DNA from 3 places in the Streptomyces sp. NPDC001709 genome. Region 2 is predicted to be linked to each of the others. Evidence: predicted binding sites of a transcription regulator. Region 2 holds the regulator's gene; each other region holds the start of a gene.
What was found. The regulator HrcA, encoded in region 2, represses chaperone genes, less so after heat shock. The targets are predictions, from matches to a motif close to TTNGCACTCNGNNNNNCNGAGTGCNAA.
Positions count from the first base shown of each region.

Region 1: a site for HrcA is predicted at 4,221-4,247, ahead of groL (chaperonin GroEL). Genes of this name have one in related genera too.
Region 3: a site for HrcA is predicted at 5,842-5,868, ahead of groES (co-chaperone GroES). Genes of this name have one in related genera too.

Region 1 is NZ_JBSFGB010000001.1:147,043-153,846, reverse strand. Features, by position in the region: gene ACWC0C_RS00830 (hypothetical protein) at 1-519, shown strand, start outside; gene ACWC0C_RS00825 (hypothetical protein) at 813-1,640, shown strand; gene ACWC0C_RS00820 (Uma2 family endonuclease) at 1,700-2,380, shown strand; gene groL (chaperonin GroEL) at 2,471-4,093, opposite strand; gene ACWC0C_RS00810 (cold-shock protein) at 4,420-4,626, opposite strand; gene ACWC0C_RS00805 (MoaD/ThiS family protein) at 5,058-5,333, opposite strand; gene thrC (threonine synthase) at 5,330-6,613, opposite strand; SAM riboswitch class I at 6,631-6,773, opposite strand.
Region 2 is NZ_JBSFGB010000007.1:350,886-357,689, forward strand. Features, by position in the region: gene ACWC0C_RS14215 (nitronate monooxygenase) at 1-714, opposite strand, end outside; gene dnaJ (molecular chaperone DnaJ) at 861-1,997, opposite strand; gene hrcA (heat-inducible transcriptional repressor HrcA) at 1,998-3,014, opposite strand; gene ACWC0C_RS14230 (MBL fold metallo-hydrolase) at 3,187-3,909, shown strand; gene ACWC0C_RS14235 (DUF3097 domain-containing protein) at 3,944-4,759, shown strand; gene ACWC0C_RS14240 (Uma2 family endonuclease) at 4,737-5,315, opposite strand; gene hemW (radical SAM family heme chaperone HemW) at 5,415-6,647, opposite strand; gene ACWC0C_RS14250 (SpoIIE family protein phosphatase) at 6,699-6,804, opposite strand, start outside.
Region 3 is NZ_JBSFGB010000025.1:99,030-105,833, reverse strand. Features, by position in the region: gene ACWC0C_RS31520 (WhiB family transcriptional regulator) at 1-119, shown strand, start outside; gene ACWC0C_RS31515 (LysR family transcriptional regulator) at 279-1,181, opposite strand; gene ACWC0C_RS31510 (MOSC domain-containing protein) at 1,262-1,930, shown strand; gene ACWC0C_RS31505 (SDR family NAD(P)-dependent oxidoreductase) at 1,995-2,768, shown strand; gene ACWC0C_RS31500 (ester cyclase) at 2,846-3,553, shown strand; gene groL (chaperonin GroEL) at 3,638-5,263, opposite strand; gene groES (co-chaperone GroES) at 5,386-5,694, opposite strand; gene ACWC0C_RS31485 (polysaccharide deacetylase family protein) at 6,047-6,804, opposite strand, start outside.

The DNA of each region.
Region 1 (6,804 bases), on a different contig from region 2:
CGCGCGGGCCTCGCCATCGGCGCGGGCGCCGCGGCCCTCGCCCTGGCGGCACTCGCACTGACCCTGGACTCGGGCGGGACCCCTGCTCACCGCCGGCCCCCGGCCGCCACCGCTCCCCGCCTCCCGTCCCCGACCCCGACCCCCTCCGCCTCTGCCTCCGCCGCGGTCCCGGTCACCGGCACGGTGAACTTCGAGAAGCACACCCTGACCGTCGACGGCCGGGTCATGCCCATCGCCTCGGGCGCCCCGGTCCTCGTCACCGCCGACCTGCTGACCGTGTCCGCGAAACTCGACCTCAAACGGGACCCCGTCGAGCAACTCGCCAAGGACGCCTGCAAGGTGCGGGAACCGTACGTGGTCGAACTCCGCGACACCCACCGGACCACCCTCCACGTCGGCTCCCTCGCCTGCACCTCCCGAACCGGCGGCTGGATCGGCCTGGACGTGAAGGACGCCGTATGGCTCTACAACAGGCTGGAGCCGGGCGACACGCTCTCGGTGGTCACACCGGGGGCCTAGGCGCTGTCCCGATCCGGCGCCCCGAAGCTCAAGCCGCCAGCTCCGAGCGCTCTTTGCAGGGAATGGGTGGAGGGCCTCAACCCGCCCTCCCACCCCGCGAGTTGACTTGACGCAACCGACTTGCGACGGACAGTCACAACCCTCTAACGTCCCGCATAACGAACAGCCCCCGTCAGGTGCTACCAACACCTGCGGGGGCTTAACCAGCAAGATCGATTAGACGAGAGCTCGATCCTGTGGCTGAAGCCAACCTTAGTCCTGCCTTCCTGCCCACGCACCCGTCCCCCCACCCGATGGCCAATCCGGGTTACGGCAAGCGCTCGGCGTCGGACCAACGCCCCCGCACCAACCACGACTTCGCGCACCTCCCGCCCCGCGAGGCGGCCATCGCCGCGTACATCGACCGCCTCCCCGAAGGCGCCGACATCTCGGTGAAAACGCTGGCCAAGCAGCTTCCGTACGGCCAGTGCGCGCTCCGCACCGCCCTCAACCGGCTCCAGGCGGCAGGGCACTTACGGCGAGGAAGGGAGCGGCTGGAGACGGAAGGCGGCGGCTCGCGCTGGATCACCCGATCGTGGTGGTCCCGTACCGCACGCGACGACGGCTGGTGGGCGGCCTTCACGCGCGGCGACGTACCGGAGCCGGAGCCGCCGCCGGACGAGCGCACCGCCCACCCCACCCGCTCCCGTGCCCACATCCTCCTCGCCGCCCTGGGCCGTACGGCCCCGGTCCTGTCCCTCTCCGCCGCCGACTGCGCGGCGCTCGCCCCGCTGCTGGAGGGGTGGTTCGCGCGCGGCGCCACCGACGACGCCGTACTCCGCGCCCTGACCGAGGGCCTGCCCACCCCGGTCCACCACCCGGCGGCCCTGGTCCGCCGCCGCCTGATCGACAAAGTCCCCCCGGAACCGGTCCGCCGCCCACCCCGCCGGGTCCTGGAGTGCGCGGAGTGCGGGGTACCGGGGCGGCCGGAGGCACTGCCGGGGGGTGTGTGCGGCGGCTGCCGGGGCGAGCGCGCGCCAACGCACTCCAACGCGCCCCTGCCCGTTTCGGCGGTCCAAGTCCACGCAGCGGAGATCCGCGCTGCGATGGCCCTCAAACGACGAGAAAGGACACCCGTATGACGGCTTCCACGGTCCGACATGACCACTCAGGGGCACGATGGAGGGGAGGAGGCGACGCCATGACCCCTGACACCGAAGAACGCCCGCAGATGTCCGTCGAGGACTTCGAGGAACTCGTCCGCAGGGCTCCGAGGGAACTGCGGAACCGGCTGGAGTTCCTCGGCGGGCGGCTGTGTGTGAGGCACGGGCCGCTCGACGTCGAGGAGTTCGAGGAGCTGGCCGCGGTGGCCCCCGAAACCGTGCGGCTTGAGTACATCAACGGAAAGGTAGTAGTAAAGGCCATGCCGGACGGCAACCACTGCGAGATCTTCATGTGGCTGCTCCGTCAGTGCATGCAGCAGCGCCCCGAGCTGAACCTCGTGCCCGAACGAGGTGTCAAGACCGAGGCATACCGTAAGGGCCGCTCTATCACGGACGGCTTTCTCGCGCCCAGGGGCCACTTCAAGGGACACGGCAACTGGTCCCCGGCCGACGGCGCCCTCATGGCCGTGGAGATCACCTCTCACGACCGCGACACCAACCAGCGCGACCGTATCGACAAGCCCGTCGGCTATGGAGCGGCCGACATCCCCGTCTACCTCCTCATCGACCGTGACAACAACACCGTCGTCGTCTACAGCGAGCCCAAGGACGGCCGCTACCAGCAGTCCCAGTCCCACTCCTGGGGCGCCACCGTCGAACTTCCGCCGCCGGTGAGCATCACCCTGGACACGGAGGAACTCAAGGACTACGCCGACTGACCTCGACAAACGCCCGAGGGCGGCACCCCCAGCCAGAAGCTGGACGTACCGCCCTCGGTCCGTAGGACAGGCGATCAACCGTCAGGTCGATCAGAAGTCCATGTCACCGCCCGGCATGCCGCCGCCGGCCGGGGCCGCGGCCTTCTCCGGCTTGTCGGCGATGACGGCCTCGGTGGTGAGGAACAGCGCGGCGATGGAGGCGGCGTTCTGCAGCGCGGAACGGGTCACCTTCGCCGGGTCGATGATGCCCTCGGCGATCATGTCGACGTACTCACCCGTGGCGGCGTTCAGACCGTGGCCGACGGCCAGGTTGCGCACCTTCTCCACGACGACGCCACCCTCGAGACCACCGTTGACGGCGATCTGCTTCAGCGGGGCCTCGAGCGCGATGCGCACGGCGTTGGCGCCGGTCGCCTCGTCACCCTCCAGCTCCAGCTTCTCGAAGACGCCCGAGGCCTGCAGCAGGGCCACGCCACCACCGGCGACGATGCCCTCCTCGACGGCCGCCTTGGCGTTGCGCACGGCGTCCTCGATGCGGTGCTTGCGCTCCTTGAGCTCCACCTCGGTGGCGGCACCGGCCTTGATGACCGCGACACCGCCGGCGAGCTTCGCCAGGCGCTCCTGCAGCTTCTCGCGGTCGTAGTCCGAGTCGCTGTTCTCGATCTCGGCGCGGATCTGGTTCACGCGGCCGTTGACCTGCTCCGAGGAGCCGGCACCGTCGACGATGGTGGTCTCGTCCTTGGTGATGACGACCTTGCGGGCGCGGCCCAGGAGGTCCAGGGTCGCGTTCTCCAGCTTGAGGCCGACCTCCTCGGAGATGACCTCGCCGCCCGTGAGGATGGCGATGTCGCCGAGCATGGCCTTGCGGCGGTCGCCGAAGCCCGGGGCCTTGACGGCGACGGACTTGAAGGTGCCGCGGATCTTGTTCACGACCAGGGTCGACAGGGCCTCGCCCTCGACGTCCTCGGCGATGATCAGCAGCGGCTTGCCCGACTGCATGACCTTCTCCAGCAGCGGGAGCAGGTCCTTGACGGAGCCGATCTTGGAGTTCGCGATGAGGATGTACGGGTCCTCGAGCGACGCCTCCATGCGCTCCATGTCGGTCGCGAAGTAGGCGGAGATGTAGCCCTTGTCGAAGCGCATGCCCTCGGTGAGCTCGAGCTCGAGGCCGAAGGTGTTGCTCTCCTCGACGGTGATGACGCCTTCCTTGCCGACCTTGTCCATGGCCTCGGCGATCAGCTCGCCGATCTGGGTGTCGGCGGCGGAGATGGACGCGGTGGAGGCGATCTGCTCCTTGGTCTCGACGTCCTTCGCCTGCTCCAGCAGGGCGGCGGAGACGGCCTCGACGGCCTTCTCGATACCGCGCTTCAGGGCCATCGGGTTGGCACCGGCGGCGACGTTGCGGAGGCCTTCCTTGACCAGGGCCTGGGCCAGGACGGTCGCGGTCGTCGTGCCGTCACCGGCTACGTCGTCCGTCTTCTTCGCGACTTCCTTGACCAGCTCGGCGCCGATCTTCTCGTACGGGTCCTCGAGCTCGATCTCCTTGGCGATGGAGACACCATCGTTGGTGATCGTGGGGGCGCCCCACTTCTTCTCGAGGACGACGTTGCGGCCCTTGGGGCCGAGCGTCACCTTGACGGCGTCCGCGAGCTGGTTCATGCCGCGCTCGAGGCCGCGCCGCGCCTCCTCGTCGAACGCGATGATCTTGGCCATGTGAAGTGGTCCCTCCAGGACTGGGGGTGATTCCTTCGGACCGCGCCCGCGCCCGCGACGGACGGCTCGCCGGCCTCGTGGTTCCTTGCCCCACTTGGCCTGCGGGCCTCACCGACCCGGTCCTTCTTTGTCACTCTCACCTTCAGAGTGCTAACGCCAATGATTAGCACTCGGCACCCTCGAGTGCAAGCGCCTCGGGCATGCCGGTGGGGGCGCTCAGCCGCGCGCGAACAGGGGGCGGCGGGCACGACGAAGGGCCCGTACCCCAGGAGGTACGGGCCCTTCGAAGATGAACAGAAGAACGTCGCTGTCAGTCGACGCGTGCTTCAGCTGGTCGCCAGCCGGACCATGTCCGCCTGCGGGCCCTTCTGGCCCTGCGAGATCTCGAAGTCGACCCGCTGCCCCTCTTCCAGGGTGCGGTAACCGTCCATCTGGATCGCGCTGTAGTGGACGAAAACATCCGCACCACCGTCGACCGCGATGAAGCCGTACCCCTTCTCCGCGTTGAACCACTTGACGGTGCCCTGAGCCATGCCTAACTCCCCTATTACTGGCCCTTGCACAGATCCACACTTCGCGGATCCGGGTCAGACCTCACCCCCCATCGGACGGGGGCGTGCGCCGGAACGCGTCGACCGCGGCTGAATGTATCTGTCCAACTGCCGTCTGCAACAGGTCAATCGGACGAGAATTCTGGACGGGAACGGTCCGGAATGTGGCGAGAATTCGTCTGAATTCCGGGCAAGTCGGGCCCCGCAAACGCCACAAAAGCCGCATAAAACCCGCGCAGTTTGGCTGCTTCTTATCGAGTGTTGCGGCATGAATCCAGGGCTCGCGACCCGAAGACCGCGACCAGGTTCCCCAACTGTACCGCGCTCAATCACGCAGAATTGCCCCCTCCGCTTCTCTTACGGAGGGGGCAATTCAATGAACAATCAGTAACCGCAGTTACCTAAGGTAACGATCAGCCGCCGGCGACCGCCGGAATGATGGAGACACCTGCGCCGTCCGGGGTGGCGGTCTCCAGGCCCTGCTCGAAGCGGACGTCGTCGTCATTGACGTAGACATTCACGAACCGGCGCAGCTTGCCCTGGTCGTCCAGGACGCGGGCGGCGATCCCGGTGTGGTTCTTCTCCAGGTCGGCGATGACCTCGGCGAGGGTCGCGCCCTGGGCACTGACCTCGGCCTGGCCACCGGTGTAGGTGCGCAGGATGGTGGGGATGCGAACGGTCACGCTCATGCGAGGCCAGCCTCTCGGAAGGAGTCCAGGGTCGGGCGGATGGTGGCGGTGAGCCCCGTGTCGGCCACCGCGTCCAGCGTCTTCAGGCCGTCACCCGTGTTGAGGACGACCGTGGTCTTCGTCGGGTCCAGCACACCGGCCTCGACCAGCTTGCGCGTGACGCCGACCGTCACACCGCCCGCCGTCTCCGCGAAGATGCCCTCGGTACGGGCGAGCAGCCTGATGGCGTCGACCACTTCCTCGTCCGTCACGTCCTCCACGGCACCACCGGTGCGGCGCGCGATGTCCAGGACGTACGGCCCGTCGGCCGGGTTGCCGATGGCGAGGGACTTGGCGATGGTGTTCGGCTTCTGCGGGCGTACGACGTCGTGCCCGGCCTTGAAGGCGGTGGACACCGGCGAGCAGCCCTCGGCCTGCGCGCCGAAGATCTTGTACGGCTTGTCCTCGACCAGACCCAGCTTGATCAGCTCCTGCAGACCCTTGTCGATCTTCGTGAGCTGGGAGCCGGAGGCGATCGGCACCACGATCTGGTCCGGCAGCCGCCAGCCGAGCTGCTCGCAGATCTCGTACGCGAGGGTCTTGGAGCCCTCCGCGTAGTACGGCCGCAGGTTGACGTTGACGAAGCCCCAGCCCTCGCCGGCCGGGTCGCCGATCAGCTCGGAACAGAAGCGGTTCACGTCGTCGTAGTTGCCCTCGATGCCGACGAGCTCGCCGCCGTACACCGCAGCCATGACGACCTTGCCCTGCTCCAGGTCGTGCGGGATGAACACGCAGGAGCGGAAGCCGGCGCGGGCCGCGGCGGCGCCGACGGCACCGGCGAGGTTGCCGGTGGAGGAGCAGGACAGGGTGGTGAAGCCGAAGGCGCGGGCGGCCTCCAGGGCCTGGGCGACGACGCGGTCCTTGAAGGAGTGCGTCGGGTTTCCGGAGTCGTCCTTGATGAACAGGCCGCCGGTGACGCCGAGTTCACGGGCCAGGTTGTCGGCCCTGACGAGGTGGGTCCAGCCCGGGTTCAGGTTCGGCTTGTCGGCCACGTCGGCCGGGACGGGCAGCAGCGGGGCGTACCGCCAGATGTTCGCCGGGCCGGCCTCGATGCGGCGGCGCAGCTCCTCGGTGTCGTAGGCGGAGAAGTCGTAGGCGATCTCCAGCGGGCCGAAACACTCCTCGCAGGCGAAGACCGGGCCGAGCGGGACGCGGTGACCGCACTCGCGACAGCTCAGGGCCGCGGCGGGACCGAGGTCGACGGTGGGAGTGGAGGTGCTTGCAACTGTCTGCACAGCCATGGAGGCGAGGCCCTTTCTCCTCATCTTCCTCACGACGCATCTCGCCGTGAGACGGATTTGGCACCTTCCCTAGCCGGGAGCCTCGCTGCGAAGACGAGTACCGACTGGAGGGTTGCCGGGGCTTCATCGGGCCGTGTCCCTCTGCCCCTCTGGATGAGCGGTATGCGGTTGTGTGCGCACGTTGACCCTCG
Region 2 (6,804 bases):
GGTGCCCAGCTGGGCCGCGCTCGCGCCCGCCGCGAGGACGGCGGCGATCTGGCTGCCGCGCATGATGCCGCCGGCGGCGACGATCGGGATGCCCACGGCCTCGCGGACCTGCGCGACCAGCGACAGCAGCCCGATGCCGGAGCCGTCGTTCTCGGGGAGGTCCCGATGGGTCCCCTGGTGACCGCCGGCCTCCACACCCTGCGCGATCACCGCGTCCGCCCCGGCCTGCTCGACCGCGCGGGCCTCCTCGGCGGTGGTGGCGGTGACCAGGGTGAAGGTGCCGGCCCGGCGCAGCTTGTCGAGCACCTCCCGGCTCGGCACACCGAAGTGGAAGGAGACCACCGGTACCGGGTTGTCGAGGAGCACGGCGAGCTTGGCGTCGTAACCGTCGTCCCTGCCGCTGTCCGGGTCGCCCAGCTCGGTCTCGTACCAGGCGGCCTCACCGGCCAGCTGGTGGGCGTAGACCTCGACGGCGCCCGACTCGGCATACTCGGGCTGCGACATGAACACATTCACGCCGAAGGGGCGGCGCGTGAGCCCCCGCAGCTGCTTGATCTCCTGGTACATGCCGTCGGCGGTCTTGTACCCGGCGGCGAGGAACCCGAGACCACCGGCCTCGGAGACGGCGGCGGCGAGCTGCGGGACGGAGACACCGCCCGCCATGGGGGCCTGCACGATCGGGTGGGGGAAGAGATCGGTCAGTGCGGAGGACATGACCGCATGTTGTCACGTCCTCCGAACAAGTCCGAATCCGGGCTTCCCATGGCATAGGACACCGGCATAAGGGGTGCCGAGGCACCCCTTCCGAGGGACCTCAGCGCCCGTTGAACGCGTCCCCCCAGCCACCGGCTCAGCCGACGTCAGCGTCCGTTGAACGCATCCTTCAACCGCGAGAACAAGCCCTGCTGCCCCGGCTGGAACTGCCCCTGCGGTCGCTCCTCGCCGCGCAGCTTCGCCAGCTCCCGCAGCAGCCGCTCCTGCTCGGGGTCGAGCTTGGTCGGCGTCGTGACCTCGACATGCACGATCAGGTCACCCCGGCCGCCGCCACGCAGATGCGTGACGCCCCGGTTGTGCAGCGGGATCGACTGGCCGGACTGGGTGCCGGGCCGGATGTCGACCTCCTCCATGCCGTCCAGGGTCTCCAGCGGCACCTTGGTGCCCAGGGCCGCCGCCGTCATCGGGATCGTCACCGTGCAGTGCAGATCGTCACCGCGCCGCTGGAAGGTCGGGTGCGGCAGCTCGTGGATCTCGACGTACAGGTCACCGGCCGGACCGCCGCCCGGCCCGACCTCGCCCTCACCGGCGAGCTGGATCCGCGTGCCGTTGTCGACACCGGCCGGGATCTTCACGGTCAGCGTCCGCCGCGAGCGCACCCGCCCGTCGCCGGCGCACTCCGGGCACGGCGTCGGCACGACGGTCCCGAAGCCCTGGCACTGCGGACAGGGCCGCGACGTCATGACCTGGCCGAGGAAGGACCGGGTGACCTGCGAGACCTCACCACGGCCACGGCACATGTCACACGTCTGGGCGGTGGTGCCCGGAGCCGCGCCCTCCCCGTTGCAGGTGTTGCAGACGACGGCCGTGTCGACCTGGATGTCCTTGGTGGTCCCGAAGGCCGCCTCGTCCAGCTCGACGTCGATCCGGATCATCGCGTCCTGGCCGCGCCGGGTGCGCGAGCGCGGGCCGCGCTGCGACGCCGTACCGAAGAACGCGTCCATGATGTCGGAGAAGTTGCCGAAGCCACCGGCCCCGAAGCCGCCCGCGCCGGCGCCGCCGCTCTGCGAGAGCGGGTCGCCGCCGAGGTCGTAGACCTGCTTCTTCTGCGGGTCCGACAGCACCTCGTAAGCGGCGTTGATCTCCTTGAACCGCTCCTGGGTCTTCGGGTCGGGGTTGACGTCCGGGTGCAGCTCGCGCGCGAGCCTGCGGAACGCCTTCTTGATCTCATCCTGCGACGCGTCGCGGCGCACGCCGAGAACGGCGTAGTAGTCCGTGGCCACTTACGACTCCGCCAGGATCTGTCCGACGTACCGTGCCACTGCGCGTACCGCTCCCATCGTTCCCGGATAGTCCATGCGGGTCGGTCCGACCACGCCGAGCTTGGCAACCGCCTCGCCGCCCGAACCGTAGCCGACCGACACCACGGAGGTGGAGTTGAGTCCCTCATAGGCGTTCTCGTGGCCGATGCGCACGGTCACGCCCGGATCCTTCGCCTCGCCGAGGAGCTTGAGGAGCACGACCTGCTCCTCCAGAGCCTCCAGCACGGGCCGGATCGTGAGGGGAAAGTCATGCGGGAAGCGGGTCAGATTGGCGGTACCGCCGATCATCAGCCGCTCCTCGTTCTCCTCGACGAGTGTCTCCAGGAGAGTGGAGAGCACCGTCGAGACCGTACCGCGGTCCTCGGCCTCGAAGGCCTCCGGCAGGTCCTCGACCAGCCTCGGCACATCCGCGAACCGGCGGCCCGCGACCCGGCTGTTCAGCCGCGCGCGGAGATCCGCGAGGGAAGCCTCGCCGAAGGGCGCCGGGCAGTCGACCATCCGCTGCTCGACCCGGCCGGTGTCCGTGATCAGCACGAGCATCACGCGCGCGGGGGCGAGCGAGAGCAGCTCCACGTGCCGGACGGTGGACCGGGTCAGGGACGGGTACTGCACGACGGCGACCTGCCGGGTCAGCTGCGCGAGCAGCCGCACGGTCCGCGCCACCACATCGTCGAGGTCCACGGCGCCCTCGAGGAAGTTCTGGATGGCGCGCCGCTCGGGCGCGGTCATCGGCTTGACGCCCGCGAGCTTGTCGACGAACAGCCGGTAGCCCTTGTCCGTCGGGATCCGCCCGGCGCTGGTGTGCGGCTGGGCGATGTACCCCTCGTCCTCGAGGGCCGCCATGTCGTTACGGACGGTGGCCGGGGAGACGCCGAGGCTGTGCCGCTCGGTCAGGGCCTTCGACCCGACCGGCTCCTCGGTGCCCACATAGTCCTGGACGATGGCGCGCAGTACCTGAAGCCTGCGTTCACTCAGCATTCGCGCGCACCTCCAGCACGTCGTCGTCCCCTCTGTCCCGTCTGTCCCGCGGCTTGTCCGCCTGGCACTCTTCACATGCGAGTGCCAGGGTTCCCGCCCAGTGTACGGCTGTCGGGTACACCGAGGGCAAGGTCGGTGCGGTCGGGGCGGCTCATGCGGATAGCGTCGCGGTATGACGGTGACTTGGGAAGAGCTGGGGTGGGAACGGCTGGCCGCGGGGGTGGGGCGCTGCCGCCTCCCAGGCTGGGACTGCACGGTCGGGCTGGTCCTCGGCGAGGGTACGGCGCTGCTGGTGGACTCCGGCTCGAGTCTGGCCGAGGGTGCGCGGCTGCGGGCACAGGCCGAGGAACTGACCGACGGCCGTGTGACCCATCTCGCGCTCACGCACCCTCACTTCGACCATGTCTTCGGAGCCGCGGCCTTCGCGGGGGCGGAGGTGTACGGGGCGGTGGGGCTGGACGCCGTCTTCGCCCACGAACGCGATGAGCTGCGCTTGGACGCCGTGCGGGGCGGGCTCGCGGTGGCGGACGCGGACGAGGCGGTGGACGCGCTGGTGTCACCCGCCCATCCGGTCTCCGGCGAGTGGACCCTCGACCTCGGGGGCGGCCGCCAGGCCCTGCTGGCGAACGTGGGTCCGGGCCACACGGCCCACGACCTCGCGGTCCTCATCCCCGGTTCTCCGGAGGTGGTCTTCTGCGGCGACCTGGTCGAGGAGTCCGGGGAGCCCCAGGCCGGCCCGGACGCGGTCCCGTCCCGTTGGCCGGACGCGCTGGACCGCCTGCTGTCCCTGGGCGGCGAGGACGCGCTGTACGTGCCCGGTCACGGAGCGGTGGTCGACGCCGGGTTCGTCCGCCGGCAACGCGACGAGCTGGCGGCCCGTTTCGGCGTGTCGTGAGCGCGGCCGTACGGCTTCTCCTATCGTCACTCGAATGCGCCAGTACTCCGCCGACCTGACCCCGCCGTGGAAGAAGCCCAAGCCCGTGCCGGAGGTACCGGCGGAGCCCGGCCTGGTGGTGGAGGAGCCCGGCACCGGGTTCTGCGGGGCGGTGATCCGCTGCGAGGCGGGCACGGTGACCTTGGAGGACCGCTTCGGCAAGCACCGGGTGTTCCCACTGGAGCCGGGCGGCTTCCTGCTGGAGGGCCGGGTCGTCTCCCTCGTACGGCCGTCGTCGGGTGGTCCGGTACGCCCCACCCGTACCGCCTCCGGCTCCGTCGCCGTCCCCGGCGCCCGTGCCCGCGTGGCCCGCGCCGGCCGCATCTACGTCGAGGGCCGGCACGACGCCGAGCTGGTCGAGAAGGTCTGGGGCGACGACCTGCGCATCGAGGGCGTGGTCGTGGAGTACCTGGAGGGCGTGGACGACCTGCCGTCGATCGTGTCGTCCTTCGCCCCGGGCCCGGACGCCCGCCTGGGTGTCCTCGTGGACCACTTGGTGCCGGGCACGAAGGAGTGGCGCATCGCCGAGTCGGTGACCAGCGAACACGCGCTGGTGGTCGGCCACCCGTACATCGACATCTGGGAGGCGGTGAAGCCGTCGTCCCTGGGCATCGAGGCCTGGCCGACGGTCCCGCACGGTCAGGACTGGAAGACGGGGGTGTGCCGGGCGCTGGGCTGGCCGTCGGAGAACACCGGGGCGGTGTGGCAGGCGATCCTGAAGCGGGTGGGGTCCTACAAGGACCTGGAGCCGGAGTTGCTGGGGCGGGTGGAGGAGCTGATCGACTTTGTTACGGGTAGCGGTGGGGCCTGACGTCGGGGAACGTTCCGAACTCGCTGGTTTTCAGCTCGACACCCAGGACATCCAGCATCAGCGGCCGGCCGAACTTCTCGATGTACTGCGCCCGGTAGTTGGCGTCCTCGCCCTTTCCCTCGGGCTTCGTGAACAGAACGCACTGCGCCATGATCGGATCGATGACGAGATAGGCGGGCACGTTGCCTGCGGCATAGATCGAACGCTTGACGGCGTAGTCGCGATGAACGCTGTTCTTGGAAACGACCTCGACGACCATCGTGATCAGTTGGCACGGCAGCAGACGCCCCGAATCGGGCAGGACGTCACGAGCCACGACCACGAGGTCCGGAACCGGCTCACTCGCCTCGTCGACGAGATCCACGTCCTGGGTCTGGAGCGGATACCAGCGATCCAACGGAATCTGCCGCTCCGTCAGCAGCACGATCAGGTTGTGCACCAGATCAGGGCTGGCCATCATCACGATTTCCCCCCGCAGAAGCTCCGCTTTGAGCCCGTCAGGCGGCTCAAAACCCTCGAAGAACTCTGCGACTCCACGTTCGTCCACAGCGGTCATCTCCGTGGCCTCTACATTCGCCGCATACTGTCAGCGGCAGCCTACGAACCAGGTTAGGGACCGAACCGGCGCTCCGGAGGGATTCACTCGCGGGAGTGATCAATCCACCAGATCCCGCACCACCGCATCCGCCAGCAACCGCCCCCGCAGCGTCAGCACGGCCCGCCCCTCCTCGTACGGCCCTTCCTGGAGGAGCCCGTCCGCCAGCGCCCGCCGAGACGCCGCAAGCCCCTCCTCCTTCAGCAGCGACAGCGGCACCCCCTCCCGCAACCGCAGTTCCAGCAGGACGCGCTCCACGCGCCGGTCCTCCTCCGACAGGAGTTCACGCCCGGCCCCCGGCGACCGCCCCGACGCCAGCGCCGCCGCGTACGCGCCCGGGTGCTTCACGTTCCACCACCGCACCCCGCCCACGTGCGAGTGCGCCCCGGGACCGGCGCCCCACCAGTCGGCGCCGCGCCAGTACAGCTCGTTGTGCAGGCAGCGGCCCGCCTGAGAGGTGGCCCAGTTGGAGACCTCGTACCAGGAGAAGCCGGACGCGGACAGGGTTTCCTCGGCGATCAGGTACCGGTCCGCGTGGACGTCGTCGTCCGTCATCGGGACCTCGCCCCGGCGGATCCGGCGGGCCAGCTGGGTGCCCTCCTCGACGATCAGCGCGTACGCGCTGATGTGGTCCGGGCCCGCCCCGATCGCCGCGTCCAGCGAGGCCCGCCAGTCGTCGTCGCTCTCCCCCGGGGTGCCGTAGATCAGGTCGAGGTTGACGTGCTCGAAGCCCGCCGCCCCCGCCTCCGCCACGCACGCCTCGGGGCGCCCTGGGGTGTGCGTCCGGTCGAGCACGCGCAGGACGTGCTGCCTCGCGCTCTGCATGCCGAAGGAGATCCGGTTGAAGCCGCCCTCCCGGAGGGTGGCGAGGTAGGCCGGGTCCACCGACTCCGGGTTCGCCTCGGTGGTGATCTCCGCGTCCGGTGCCAGCCCGAACTCGTCCCGGATCACCCCCAGCATCCGTACGAGATCGTCGGCGGCCAGCAGCGTCGGCGTACCGCCGCCGACGAAGACCGTGCGGACCTGGCGCGGGTCGTCGCCGAGCACCTTCCGGGCGAGTCGGATCTCGTCCGTCAGCGTGTCCGCGTAGTTGTCGCGGGACGCCAGCACGCCCCCGGTGCCGCGCAGCTCGGTCGCGGTGTAGGTGTTGAAGTCGCAGTAGCCGCAGCGGGTCGCGCAGTACGGGACGTGCAGGTAGAAGCCGAGCGGGCGGTCGGCCGCCCCGGCGAGCGCGTGCGCGGGCAGCGCGCCGTCGGCGGGGACGGGCTCGCCGTCGGGGAGTGCGGAAGGCATGTCCTCCATTGTCCCGTACGACGGCCATTGCTCCGCTTGCAGCACCGACGGCTACTCGGCTTGCAGCACCAGCAGCGCCAGATCGTCCTCGGGCAGGCCCCCGCCGAAGTCGTGCACCAGGCGGCGGATCCTTTTGGCGATCAGGTCGGCGCTGAGC
Region 3 (6,804 bases), on a different contig from region 2:
AGCCGTACGGCGTATGGGGCGGCCTGACCGAGGATGAGCGTGAGGAGTTGATGGGGCGTGCACGCAACCGCCTGGTGACAGCCTCGGCCACCGGCGCGGATACCGCCCCCAACCATTGAAGGAACGTTTCTGCACCTAAGGATCCGCCGGGCGCGTCTTTCCGCCCACCATGGGCACGCCGCCTCGCGACGCGCGTGCCCATGACACCGCCGCCCTGAGTTCTCTACGCCCGCATCCCTACGCCCGCACCCCTGCGACCGAATCCCTGTGACGGATCCCTACGACGGACGCCCGGCCACCCTGGACAGCTGTTCCAGCGTCGCCGCCACCGCCGGCACCTGTGCCAGGTCGGGCAGGGTGAGGGCGACGATCTCGCGCCGTACCGCCGGTTCCAGCCGCACCGTGCGCACGCCCCTGGGCCGTACCGACTCCACCGCCAGCTGCGGCAGTACGGCGACGCCCAGGCTCGCGCCGACCAGGCCGACCACCGCGGGGTAGTCGTCCGTGGCGAAGTCGATGCGCGGGGTGAAACCGGCGCCCTCGCACACCTCGACCAGCTGGCCGCGGCAGCGCGGACAGCCCGCGATCCAGGGCTCCTGGGCCAGCTCGCCGATGGCGACGCTCGCCGCGCGGGAGAGCCGGTGCCGCTCGGGCACCAGCGCCACCAGACGGTCCATCAGCAGGGGCCGTACGACCAGGTCGTCCCAGTCCTCGGCGACCGCCGCCCCCTCGTAGCGGAAGGCAAGGGCCAGATCGCAGTCGCCCTCGCGCAGCAGCTCGACGGACTTCGGGGGCTCGGCCTCCTCCAGGGAGACGCGGGTGCCGGGGTGGGCGGCGCGCAGGGCGGCCAGGGCGTTGGGGACCAGGGTGGAGCTGCCGCTGGGGAAGGAGACCAGCCGGACCCGGCCGGCGCGCAGGCCGGCGATGGCGGCGACCTCCTCCTCGGCCGCGGTGAGCCCGGCGAGAATGCCGGAGGCGTGCCTGACCAGGGCTTCCCCGGCCTGGGTCAGCCGCATCTCGCGGCCGGTGCGGACCAGCAGCGGGGTGCCGACCGAGGACTCCAGGGCCTTCATCTGCTGGCTGACGGCGGGCTGGGTGCAGCCCAGTTCGCGCCCCGCCGCCGAGAAGGAACCGGTGGTGGCGACGGCGCGCAGGACGCGGAGATGACGGGCCTCGATCACCCGTCAAGCATAAGGGCAGCTTGGAGATGGTGCGTGATATTCGCTCGACGCTTTGAGGTGGGGTCCCGTACCGTGCGGATATGAAGCTTCTCTCGGTCAATCTGGGCCGCCCCACGCCGGTGCCGTACACGGACCAGGCGGAGGGTGTGACGGGCATCGACAAGCAGCCGGCCGACGGGCCGGTGAGGGTGGCGGCGCCGGGTCCCAAGGGGGTCGGCGCGAGCGGGCTCGCCGGGGACGCGGTGTGCGAGCTGCGGCACCACGGCGGGGACGACCAGGCGGTGTACGCCTACGCGCGCGAGGATCTCGACGACTGGGAGCGCGAACTCGGCCGATCGTTGGCCAACGGTTGCTTCGGAGAGAACCTGACCACCGACGGGCTGGATGTCTCCGGGGCGCTGATCGGTGAGCGCTGGCGGATCGGCGGCGGGGTCGTTCTGGAGGTGACCTCGGGCCGGATCCCGTGCCGTACGTTCCAGGGCCATCTGGGCGAGCGCGGCTGGGTCAAGAGGTTCACCCTGAAGGGCGCGACGGGCGCCTACCTCCGGGTGATCGAACCGGGTGAGATACGGGCGGGCGACCCGATCGAGATCGTGCACCGGCCGGACCACGAAGTGACGGCGGCGATGCAGTTCCGCGCGGTCACCACCGAGCGTGAGCTGCTGCCGCGCGTGCTCGCGGCGGGCGAGGCACTGCACACGGAGACCCTGGCGAAGGCCCGCAAGTACGTGGCGGAGCACCAGGGCTGACGGGGCGTCCCCGGCCGGGAACGCCTTCCTCCCGAGGGAGGGGAGCAGTCAATACCCTTGGGCCATGACAACGGCTCTGATTACGGGATCGACCGCGGGGATCGGCGCCGCGTTCACGCGGCGACTGGCGGCTGACGGGCATGACCTCGTCCTGGTGGCGCGGGACGCGAAGCGGCTGCGCGAGCAGGCGACCGAACTGCACGACCGGCACGGCATCGAGGTGGAGGTGCTGGCCGCCGACCTGTCCGAGGACAAGGGCATCGAGGCGGTGGCCGACCGCCTGGGCAGCCGCAAGAACCCGGTCGACCTGCTGATCAACAACGCCGGCTTCGGCAACAAGGGCCGCTATCTGGACGTGCCCATGGCCGACGAGCTCAAGATGCTCAAGGTGCACTGCGAGGCGGTGCTCCGGCTGACCTCGGCGGCCGCCGAGGCGATGCGCGAGCGTGGCCGGGGCGGGATCGTCAACGTCGCCTCCGTGGCCGCCTTCGTACCGCGCGGCACCTACGGCGCCTCCAAGGCGTGGGTCGTGCAGTTCACGCAGGGCGCGGCCAAGGACCTGGCCGGCAGCGGGGTGCGGCTGATGGCGCTGTGCCCCGGCTTCGTGCGCACCGAGTTCCACCAGCGGGCCGGGATGGGCACGGACAACATCCCGGGCTGGATGTGGCTGGACGCCGACAAGCTGGTCGCGGCGGCCCTGGCCGATCTGGCGCGCGGCAAGTCGCTGTCGATCCCCGACCCCCGCTACAAGGCGCTGATGGGCCTGGTGAAGGTCACCCCGCGCGGGCTGCTGGGCGGTGTCACGTCCCGTACGGGGCGGAAGTACGGGCCGCAGTAGCGGACGGGTGGCGCTGCCGTCCCGGTGCGAAAATGAGCGTGACACACACCGGGTCAGGGGGGCCGGGAGGCGGCGTCATGACCTTTGTACAGCTCATCGAGTGCAGGACGAGCCGGCTGGATGAGATGAACCGGCTCATGGACGACTGGGTCGCGCAGACCAAGGGGAAGCGGACGGCGACGCACGCGCTGGTCGGCAAGGACCGCTCGGACGCGTCGCACATCGTCGAAGTGGTGGAGTTCCCGTCGTACGAGGAGGCGATGCGGAACTCGAACCTCCCGGAGACCGACAAGATCTTCCAGGAGATGGTCGCCCTGTGCGACGAGACGCCGACGTTCACCGATCTGGACGTCGTGCGGGACGAGCGCCTCGCCGAGGACACCGTGCGCAGGTTCTTCACCGTGCTCGAGACGCCGGGCGAGCTGCCTCCGCTCAACGACCTTCTCGACGAGGACATCCACAGCCATGACCCGGTGAATCCGCAGGACACCATCGGGCTGGACAACGCCCTCACCGAGTACCGGATGTGGCGTGGCGCCTTCGACTTCGGCTTCACCGTCGAGGACGTGCTGGCCCAGGACGACCGGGCCTGCGCGCGGTGGTCCTGGAACGCGACGCACAAGGGCGACTTCCTCGGGATCGCACCCACCGGCAGGAAAGTGACCATGACCGGGCTGACGCTGTTCCGGTTCACGGGCGAGGGCAAGATCGCCGAGACCTGGTGGCAGCACGACCAGCTGGGGCTGATGCAACAGCTCGGCGCGCTGGACGAGTTGGAGCAGTAGCGGTCTGGGGCGGTAGCGGTCCGGACAGGGCGAAGGCCCGGCTCCCCCTGCGGGGAACCGGGCCTTCGTACGAGCGTGTCAGGCTCAGTGGGCGTGGCCGTGGCCGTGGCCCGCGGCGGCCGGCTCTTCCTCTTCCTTCTTCTCGACGACCAGGGTCTCGGTCGTGAGCAGCAAGGAGGCGATGGAGGCGGCGTTCTCCAGGGCGGAACGGGTGACCTTGACCGGGTCGATGACGCCGGCCTTGACCAGGTCGCCGTACTCGCCGGTGGCGGCGTTGTAGCCCTGACCCTTCTCCAGGTCCTTGACCTTGGAGACGATGACGTAGCCCTCCTGGCCGGCGTTCTCGCCGATCCAGCGCAGCGGCTCGACGACCGCGTTGCGGACGACCGCGACACCGGTGGCCTCGTCGCCGGTCTTGCCGAGGTTGCCCTCGAGGACCTTGGAGGCGTGCACCAGGGCGGAGCCACCACCGGAGACGATGCCCTCCTCGACCGCGGCGCGGGTCGCGGAGATGGCGTCCTCCAGACGGTGCTTCTTCTCCTTCAGCTCCACCTCGGTGGCGGCGCCGACCTTGATCACGCACACGCCGCCGGCCAGCTTGGCGAGGCGCTCCTGGAGCTTCTCGCGGTCCCAGTCGGAGTCGGTGTTCTCGATCTCGGCCTTGATCTGCGCGACGCGGCCCGTCAGGTCCTCCTGCTTGCCGGCACCTTCGACGATCGTGGTGTCGTCCTTGGTGACGGTGACGCGGCGGGCGGAGCCGAGCACGTCCAGGCCGACCTGGTCGAGCTTGAGGCCGACCTCCTCGGAGATGACGGTGGCACCCGTGAGGATCGCCATGTCCTGCAGCATCGCCTTGCGGCGGTCGCCGAAGCCGGGGGCCTTCACCGCGACGGCGTTGAAGGTGCCGCGGATCTTGTTGACGACCAGGGTCGACAGGGCCTCGCCCTCGACGTCCTCGGCGATGATCAGCAGCGGCTTGGAGGAGCCGGCCTGGATGACCTTCTCCAGCAGCGGCAGCAGGTCCTGGATGGAGGAGACCTTGCCCTGGTTGATGAGGATGTACGGGTCCTCCAGGACGGCCTCCATGCGCTCCTGGTCCGTCACGAAGTACGGCGACAGGTAGCCCTTGTCGAAGGCCATGCCCTCGGTGAAGTCCAGCTCCAGACCGAAGGTGTTGGACTCCTCGACGGTGATGACACCGTCCTTGCCGACCTTGTCCATCGCCTCGGCGATGAGCTCGCCGACCTGCTGGTCCTGGGCGGACAGCGCGGCGACGGCGGCGATGTCGGACTTCTCGTCGATCGGGCGGGCCGAGGCGAGCAGCTCGTCGGAGACGGCCTTGACCGCGGCGTCGATGCCCTTCTTCAGGGCGGCCGGGGAGGCACCGGCGGCGACGTTCTTCAGGCCCTCGCGCACCAGCGCCTGGGCGAGCACGGTGGCGGTGGTGGTGCCGTCACCCGCGATGTCGTTGGTCTTGGTCGCCACCTCCTTCACCAGCTGGGCGCCGAGGTTCTCGTACGGGTCCTCGATCTCGACCTCGCGGGCGATCGTGACACCGTCGTTGGTGATGGTGGGGGCGCCGAACTTCTTGTCGATGACGACGTTGCGGCCACGGGGGCCGATCGTCACCTTCACCGTGTCGGCCAGCTTGTTGACGCCGCGCTCGAGGGCGCGACGGGCGTCCTCGTCGAACTTCAGGATCTTCGCCATGACAGCGGGAGCCCTCTCGGAAATCTATGGGTGGAAAGACAACTGCGCCCCGGACGCCCGGCTTCGTTATCGGTCGCGGGGGCCAGGGGCGCAGCTCAGGAGCAAAGGAATGCTCGAGGTGGTTACTTCTCGATGATCGCGAGGACGTCGCGAGCCGAGAGGACGAGGTACTCCTCGCCGTTGTACTTCACCTCGGTGCCGCCGTACTTGCTGTACAGGACGACGTCGCCGACCTTGACGTCGAGCGGAAGGCGCTCGCCGTTCTCGAAGCGGCCCGGGCCCACGGCGAGGACGGCGCCCTCCTGGGGCTTCTCCTTCGCGGTGTCCGGGATGACCAGGCCAGAGGCGGTGGTCTGCTCGGCGTCGAGCGGCTGGACCACGATCCGGTCCTCGAGCGGCTTGATGGCAACCTTGGAGCTGGTGGTCGTCACGATCCGACCTCCCCCTTCGGAGATCTCACGGGGTTAACTGTCTGAGGTGGCGACCAGGTGGATCCGTCGTCGCGGGTGCCGGACCTGCCCGTCGCGTTTGTTGGCACTCTCCAGGGGGGAGTGCCAGAGCCGAGACTATGACCGCGATTAGCACTCGGTCAAGCGGAGTGCCAATGCCGTGCGGCGCGTCGGCCGGATCTTGTCGGCGCCGGGCTCGTTCAGTGGGCCGGTGTCGCCCCGCCGTCCTGGGGGCTGCCGCCCCCAGACCCCCGCTTCGGCCTGGACGGCCTCGTCCTCAAGCGCCGGACAGGCTGATTGGTGCCGGCCCTCGCTGAAGCGTCGGCGAACGGTCCTACAGGTAGTCCTCAAGGCGTCCCACCGTCAGCCCCCGCTGCTGCACCCTCCGCAGTACCCAGGCCGTGCGCTGCCTGAGGCTCGGGCCCGTCGTCTCGTCCGGGCCGATCAGGATGATGTCGCCGGGGCGGAGGTGGTGTTCACCGTGGGCGTAGACGAGGTCGGTCGGGGTCATCGCGGCGCGCCAGAGGACGACCGTGGAGATGCCGCAGTCGGTCGCCGCGCGCAGGGTGGTGGTGTCGTACGAGCCGTACGGCGGGCGGAAGAGGCGGGGGCGCACGCCGAGGCTGGATCTGAGCCTGGCCTGCTGGCCGCAGATCTCGGCGCGCTGCCCGGCGTAGGGCAGCCCGGCGAGCGCGCGGTGGTCGAGGGTGTGGTTCTGGATGCCGGCGCCCAGCCGGTGCAGGCGGGCGAAGTGGCCGTAACCGGGGCCCGCGACGCTGTCGGTGAGGAACATGCTGACCGGCAGCCGGAGTTCGCGGACCATGTCGACGAAACGGGGGTCCTTGTCGGCGCCGTCGTCGTAGGTGAGGAAGACGACCCGGTCGTGGGTGGGGACATGGTCCACGGCGCGGGGCAGGGTGCGGCCGCCGGTCTGCGGGGAGAGGGCGAGGACGCGGGCGGGGTGCAGCGGGGGGCTGGCGAGGGGCTCGGTCAGGCCCCAGCGGCGGTAGCTCTGGTCGGGGGTGGGGCCGTGCGGGCGTACGCCCTCGGCGGCCTTCTTGCCGAGGCGTTCGATGGGGTCGACGGACTGGG